2 linked regions of the Flexivirga oryzae genome follow. The protein of the gene in region 1 interacts with the protein of each later gene in a pairwise test. Links are inferred from orthologs where the notes say so. Each region holds a gene or a part of one and is shown on either strand. Other genes may lie near its edges. The genes, in order: FHU39_RS15265 and FHU39_RS02900.

Region 1 (3,269 bases):
CCGGCCGGCGGCGCAGCAGGGCGCGGCGCTCGCGCTCCGTCATACCGCCCCACACGCCGTATTCGGTGTGGTTGTCCAAGGCGTCCGCGAGGCACTCGGCGACGACCGGGCACTTCTGACAGATCACTTTGGCCGACTGTTGCGCGGCACCCTTGGCGAACAGCTCGTCAGGTGATGACCCCGTGCGGCACAGCGCTCGGGCCGGCCAGTTTTCGTCCCAGGTCGCCTTGTCAGGCAGTACAGCTGTCATGTTCTCTTCTCGGCCTTCCCCACCCAGCTTGGATTTTTTACGTCCTCGCGCCCCGCGTGTTCTGTGGTCACCGTATTGACCGTTCGGGTCGGCCGCCAGATCCCCGGGGAACTATTTCCAAATAGTCCTTTCGCACTATACGTGGGCGGCTCTCATTTCGTCTATGATGTCGGGCCGCGCCGGATGCGGGATCTGACAGCCTCGGCGGTTAGGCTGCCCACCATGCGTGTTGCGACCCGTCTCGGCACCGTGCTCAGCCTCCTAGGAGCTTTGATCGCCACAGCAGTGGCCATGGGGCTGATCGCGGCCTGCTTGGCCCTACCCGCGCTCGGCGCGGCGGGCCAGGCGACCAACGGCAGCATCAAGCTGTTCAACGAGATGCCCGGGTCGTTCGCGATGAATCCGCTGGCCCAGCAGTCGAAGATCCTGGCCGCGGACGGCAGCGTGCTCGCGACGCCGTTCAGTCAGAACCGCATCGTGGTGCCGTTCGACAAGATCTCCAAGCCGATGAAGCAGGCGCAGGTGGCGATCGAGGACGAGCGCTTCTACGAGCACGGTGCGCTGGACTCCAAGGGGCTGGCCCGCGCGATCACCTCCAACATCTTCAGCAACGGCACGCAGGGTGCGTCGACGCTGACCCAGCAGTACGTCAAGATCGCGTTGCAGAACCAGGCGCTCAACTCCGGCGACACGCAGGCCGCCAAGGAGGCCGTCAGCCGCACCGGCATGGAGGGTTACGTCCGCAAGCTGCAGCAGTTGAAGTACGCGGTGTCGCTGGAGCAGAAGTACACCAAGGACCAGATCCTCGACGGATACCTCAATCTGGTGCCGTATGGCGGCAACATCTACGGCGTCGAAGCTGCCGCCCTGACCTACTTCGGCGTGCACGCCTCGCAGCTGACCGTCCCGCAAGCGGCGATGATGGCCGGCATCGTCAACGAGCCGGGTCTGCTCAACCCGTTCGTCCGCCCCAAGCTGGTGCTGGACCGGCGCAACGTCGTGCTGCAGAAGATGTACCAGCAGAAGATGATCACCCGGAAGCAGCTGATCAAGGCGCAGAACTCCCCGCTCGGCCTGCACCCGACGCAGACGTCGTCCAACAGTTGCGCCGACTCGAAGTACCCGTACTTCTGCTACTACGTCATCAACTGGCTGGAGACCCAGCCGTCGCTGGGCAAGACACCGAAGGAGCGCCTGGCGACGTTGCAGAGCGGTGGCCTGACGATCAGGACCAGCTTCAGCCCGAAGATCGCCGACGTCATCAACAAGGAGGTCCGGGCCAAGGTGCCGCAGGGCAACAGCGCGGGCATCGACTCCGCGGCGGTGGTCGTGCAGCCCGGGACGGGTCTGGTGCTCGGTAGCGGGCAGAACACCAAGTACTCCAACTCCTCCGGCCGGGGCCTCAACGCGTCCGACTTCACCGTCTCGGGCCGCGGCTACCCCTACGGTTCGACCGCCAAGTTGTTCGCGGTGATCACCGCGCTGGAGAACGGCTACACGCCGGACAGCACGATCACCGTGCCGTCGTACGACGCGAAATCGAGTGCCGGCGCCAACGCGCACGCGTTCACCAGCGAGGACTTCCCGGGCAAGTGCGGTCTGGGCGGCAGCGAGGTGTGGACGCTCCCGAACGACGCGCCGCAACCGCGGGCGGGCAGCAAGATGACCCTCGCGAACGCCACCGCGCAGTCGGTCAACACCGTCTTCGCACACCTGGTGAGCACCCTCGGTGCGTGCAACGTGCTCAACACGACCACCAAGTTCGGCATCCGCGACGGCAACGGCAACCCGATCGAGGCGGGCCCGTCCTCGATCACCCTGGGCACCTCCAACACCACCCCGCTGGACCTGGCCAACGCCTACGCGACCGTCGCGTCCGGCGGCGTGTACTGCGAGCCCCACCCGGTGGTGTCGATCACCGACGGCAACGGCAAGAAGCTCAAGCTGACCGGCACCAAGTGCAAGCGCATCATGAACAAGAAGGTCGCCGCCGAGACCACGCAGATCTTCGAGACGGTGCTGACCAGCCCTTACGGCACCACCGGCGGCAAGACCCTGCTGGCGGGCAACCGGCAGGCGGCGGGCAAGACCGGCACCAACGACCGCTCGACCAACATCTGGTTCGTCGGTTACACGCCGCAGATGGCCACGGCGGTCTGGGTCGGTCACGCGAACGGGTTCTCCGAGATGAGGAACGTCACCCTTGCCGGGCACCTCTACACCAGCCCCGGCGGCGGCTACGTCTTCGCCGGTGACCTGGCGGCGCCGATCTGGAAGGGCATCATGGACGGTGCCCTGAAGGGCCAGAAAGTGAAGTACTTCCCGTTGCCGGACGGCAGCACCCCCACGACGGCGCCGTCCCCGTCGACGACGGCACGGACGTACACCTACACCTACACGTCCACCTACAGCCCGCCGGCCACCACCACGACGACCCAACCGCCGTCGACGTCGACCACGCAGCCGCCGAAGACGACCGAGCCCCCGAAGTCGACCGAGCCGCCGAAGCCGACAATGACGACGCAGCCGCCGCAGCCGACGAAGACCCAGACTCCCCCACCGGGACGCAGCCACACCGGCCCGCCACGGCACGTCGGCTGATCACCCTGCGCGGTCCGGCGATCCCTGAGTAGGTCGCGAGGAACGAGGTACCGGTCCAGCGTTCCCTGAGTAGGTCGCGAGGAACGAGCGACCGTATCGAAGGGACCCGGCTCCGGCTCAGCCCTGCAGCGCCTGCTTGACCGCGGCGGCGACGCGGCCGCCGTCGGCGCGACCGGCGACCTTCGGCTGGACGGCCTTCATCACCTGACCCATGCCGGCCATGCCGGACGCACCCGTCTCGCTGATCGCGTCAGCGACCAGCGTCGCCAGTTCGTCGTCGGACAGCTGCTTCGGGAGGTACTCCTCGAGCACGGCCAGCTCGGCCCGCTCGGTGTCGGCGAGCTCGGTGCGACCGGCGTCGTCATACGCCTGGGCCGCCTCGCGACGCTTCTTGGCCTCCTTGGCGATCACCTGCTGG
Region 2 (3,192 bases), on another replicon or contig:
GGTAGGTGATGTTGCCCAGGTTTGTGGCGCCCATCTCGGCGACCAGGAAACGGGTGCCCGTGGTGACGCGGCACACGGTCAGCGGCACGCCCACCTCGGAGTTGTAGGAGCCGACCGGCGCGACCGTCTCGCCGAGGGGTGCCAGCACCTGCGCCAGCAGGTCCTTGGTGGAGGTCTTGCCGGAGCTGCCGGTGATGCCCACGATCCGCAGGGACGGCGCCAGGTCGACGACGGCGCGCGCCAGGTCGCCGAACGCCTGCTGCACGTCGTCGACCACCACGGTGGGTATGCCGGGCAGCGCCCGCGACCCGAGCACGCCGACGGCGCCGGCCTCGAGCGCGGACGGTGCGAAGTCGTGGCCGTCGGCGTACTCGCCGATGCGGGCGACGTAGAGACTGCCCGGTGCGGCTTCCCGGGAGTCGGTGACCACGGGACCGTCGACCGTCCGGTCGTCGCCGTGCAGCGTGCCACCGGTGATCGCCGCGATGTGCGAGAGAGTGAGCGCGATCATGGCGTGGTCAGGGCTTTTCGCCGCTCATCGCCGGGTGCCTCCTGCGCCGGCCCCGGCATTCGCCCGGGTCATTTCTTCCCCGTCGTCTCGAAGGTCAGCGGGTAGGGCGAGGCCTGCTTCTGGTTCGCCGGGACCCCGGCCTTCTGCAGCGCGTAGCCCATGATCTGGGAGAACACCGGGCCGGCCAGCTGGCCGCCGAACGTGCCGTGGACCGGTCGCTGCAGCGTGACCGCGACGATGTAGCGCGGGTGGTCGGCGGGTGCGAAACCGATGAACGAGGCGGTGACACCGTTGTAGCGGCCCAGCTCCTGGTCGTAGCGGTCGGCGGTGCCGGTCTTGCCCGCCACCGAGTAGCCCTTGACCCCGGCCATCGGCGCCGTACCGGTCTCGGAGACGATGCCCTCCATCATCTTGGTGAGCTTGTTCGCGGTGGCCCGGGAGATGACCCGCTTGGCCTTGCGGTCGTCCTGCGGCGCGGTGTAGTCGTCACCCTCGCCGACCCCGGCGATGAGCTTGACCGGCTCCTTGACCCCGTCGTTGGCGACGGTGGCGAAGACGGACGCCTCCTGGATCGCGGTGCCGGCCAGGCCCTGGCCGAACATCACGGTGAAACGCTGGGTGGCGCTCCAGTCCTTGTATGACGTGAGCAGGCCCTTGGACTCGCCGGGGTAGCCGATACCGGTGGTCTGCCCGAGCCCGAACGCCCGCAGGTACTTGTAGAGCGTGCCCTTGGGCAGCTTGCTGCCCTCGATCATCGTGCCGATGTTGGAGGACTGGGCGAGGACGCCGGACAGGGTGAGCTGTTCGGTGCCGTGCTTCTCCGCGTCGTGGAACGTCTCCCCGGCCCGGGTCAGCAGCGGCGGCACCACCACGTGGGTGAACGGTGTCGCCTTGCCCTCCTCCAGGAGCGCGGCCATGGTGATGACCTTGCTGGTGGAGCCCGGCTCGTACGCCTGGGTGAACGGCTTGGACTGCAGGTCGCTGTTGTCGGCCGCGCCGACGTCGTTGTTGTCGAAGCTCGGGTAGCTCGCGATCGTCTTGAGGTTCTGCTGGGTGTCCATCACCACGACCTCGCCGGACAGCGCACCGGTCTTCTTCACGGCGGCGGCGATGGCGTTCTGGGAGTACCACTGCAGGTCGTTGTCGAGGGTGAGCTTGACGTTCTCGCCGTTGACGGCCGGGGTGTCCTGGTTGTCGCCGGTGGCGATGACGCTGCCGTCCGGCGCCTGCTCGTAGATGTGCTTGCCGGGGGTGCCGTTGAGCACTCCCTGCTCCATCTGCTCCAGGCCGCCGCCGCCCTTGCCGTTGGTGTCGACCCAGCCGATCAGTGGCGCCACCGAGGTGCCCTGGGGGTAGTTGCGCTCGGTGGTGGTCTCGCTGTAGACGCCCGGTATGCCGAGTTTGGCGATCGCCTGCCACTGGCGGGGCGTGGCCTGCTTGGCCAGGTAGGTGAAGCGGGAGTTCTTCTTCAGCGCCTGCTGCATCACGGTGAGGATGGGCTGCGGCTGGACGCCGAGGATGTCCGCGATGTCGGTGGCGGCACCGACGAGGCCGACCTGCTGGACCTGCCCGTCGACCCGTTTCCGGTAGGTCACCGTCGCCGTCGGGTCGTCGGTCACGTTGAACCGGTCGACGCTGGAGGCGAGCACCACGCCGTTGTCGTCGACGATCGAACCGCGCAGTGCGGGCAGCATCGTTGCGTGCAGCCGGGAGTCGAGTGCCTTCTCCGAGACGCCCTTGGCGTCCAGGCCCTGGATGCGCAGCAACTGGGCGGCGAACAGGCTGAAGACGATCAGCGTGACGACCATGAGCATGCGGGCACGGCGTCGCGGGTGTCCGACCCCCAGCGCCACCGGGCGACGCGGGCGCCTCGGCGGGGACGCGGCCGGGCGCCGCCCGGACCCCTTGGTCTTCGCCTTGGACTTCGCCTTCTGCTGCCCACCGGCCGCAGCGGTGCCGACGACCGGGCGCCGGCCGGACCGGGTGTCGGTGCTCTGCGGGCGCGCCCTCCCCCTGCTGCTGTTGCCGGCCCCGGACGCCCGTGTCGAGCCGCTCGGGCGCGCGCTGCGTACACCGGGGCGTCGGGACGTGCTCACGTGGTTACCTCGTGGTCGACTAGTTCGCGGACTTGGTGGACTTGGCGCTCGAGCCGGCGGTGGGCTTCGCCGTGTTGTCGGTCGTGGTGGACTTCGTTGTCGTTCCTTGCTTTTCGGACTTCTTCGCGCCCCCGCGCTCGGTCCTGGTCACCGCCGTCGCCTTCTCCGCGGGCGCCAGCTTGGTCACCAGCAGACTCGACGAGGCCGCACTGACGGCCACCCCCGCAACCCGCGAAGCAGGCGTCGAAGGCAGCGTGTCCACGGTAAGGGCGGAGTCCTTGCCGGACCGGGTCGCCACGCCGAGCTGCTTGCCATCCGACTTGCGCACGTAGCGGACCTTGGCCGCCGGCTCCAGCCCGAGACCCTGGGCCTGCAACGCCAGCTGCTGCGGCGCCGAGATGGTGTCGATCTCGCCGGCGAGCTGCTGTTGCTGGTCGGTCAGGCTCGCCGACCTCGCCTGCAGCTTCTCGATCGCGAAGGACTCCTGCGCCCGGTTGGTGTTGAGCAGCAGGAGGCTGATCAGGCCACCCACCAGCAGCAGGACGCACAGGACGACGAAGCCGGCGCCGGTGTGTTCGGCGGCGT

What was found.
Region 2: the proteins of FHU39_RS15265 (region 1) and FHU39_RS02900 interact in binary tests that used the Escherichia coli proteins (3 or more experiments, as listed by UniProt). The link is inferred for Flexivirga oryzae from one-to-one orthologs.

What each region holds. Positions count from the first base shown.
Region 1 is NZ_JACHVQ010000002.1:464,717-467,985, forward strand. The notes cover bases 133-3,161. They hold FHU39_RS15265 (transglycosylase domain-containing protein), read left to right. Parts: upstream 133-472; coding sequence 473-2,851; downstream 2,852-3,161. Other genes in these bases: FHU39_RS15260 (WhiB family transcriptional regulator), read right to left, coding at 133-250; FHU39_RS15270 (GatB/YqeY domain-containing protein), read right to left, coding at 2,969-3,161. In the rest of the region: more of FHU39_RS15260, read right to left, coding at 1-132; more of FHU39_RS15270, read right to left, coding at 3,162-3,269. UniProt on the Escherichia coli protein: Cell wall formation. Synthesis of cross-linked peptidoglycan from the lipid intermediates.
Region 2 is NZ_JACHVQ010000001.1:626,144-629,335, reverse strand. The notes cover bases 94-3,045. They hold FHU39_RS02900 (peptidoglycan D,D-transpeptidase FtsI family protein), read right to left. Parts: upstream 2,608-3,045; coding sequence 580-2,607; downstream 94-579. Other genes in these bases: ftsL (cell division protein FtsL), read right to left, coding at 2,627-3,045; FHU39_RS02905 (UDP-N-acetylmuramoyl-tripeptide--D-alanyl-D-alanine ligase), read right to left, coding at 94-511. In the rest of the region: more of FHU39_RS02905, read right to left, coding at 1-93; more of ftsL, read right to left, coding at 3,046-3,192. UniProt on the Escherichia coli protein: Essential cell division protein that catalyzes cross-linking of the peptidoglycan cell wall at the division septum. Required for localization of FtsN.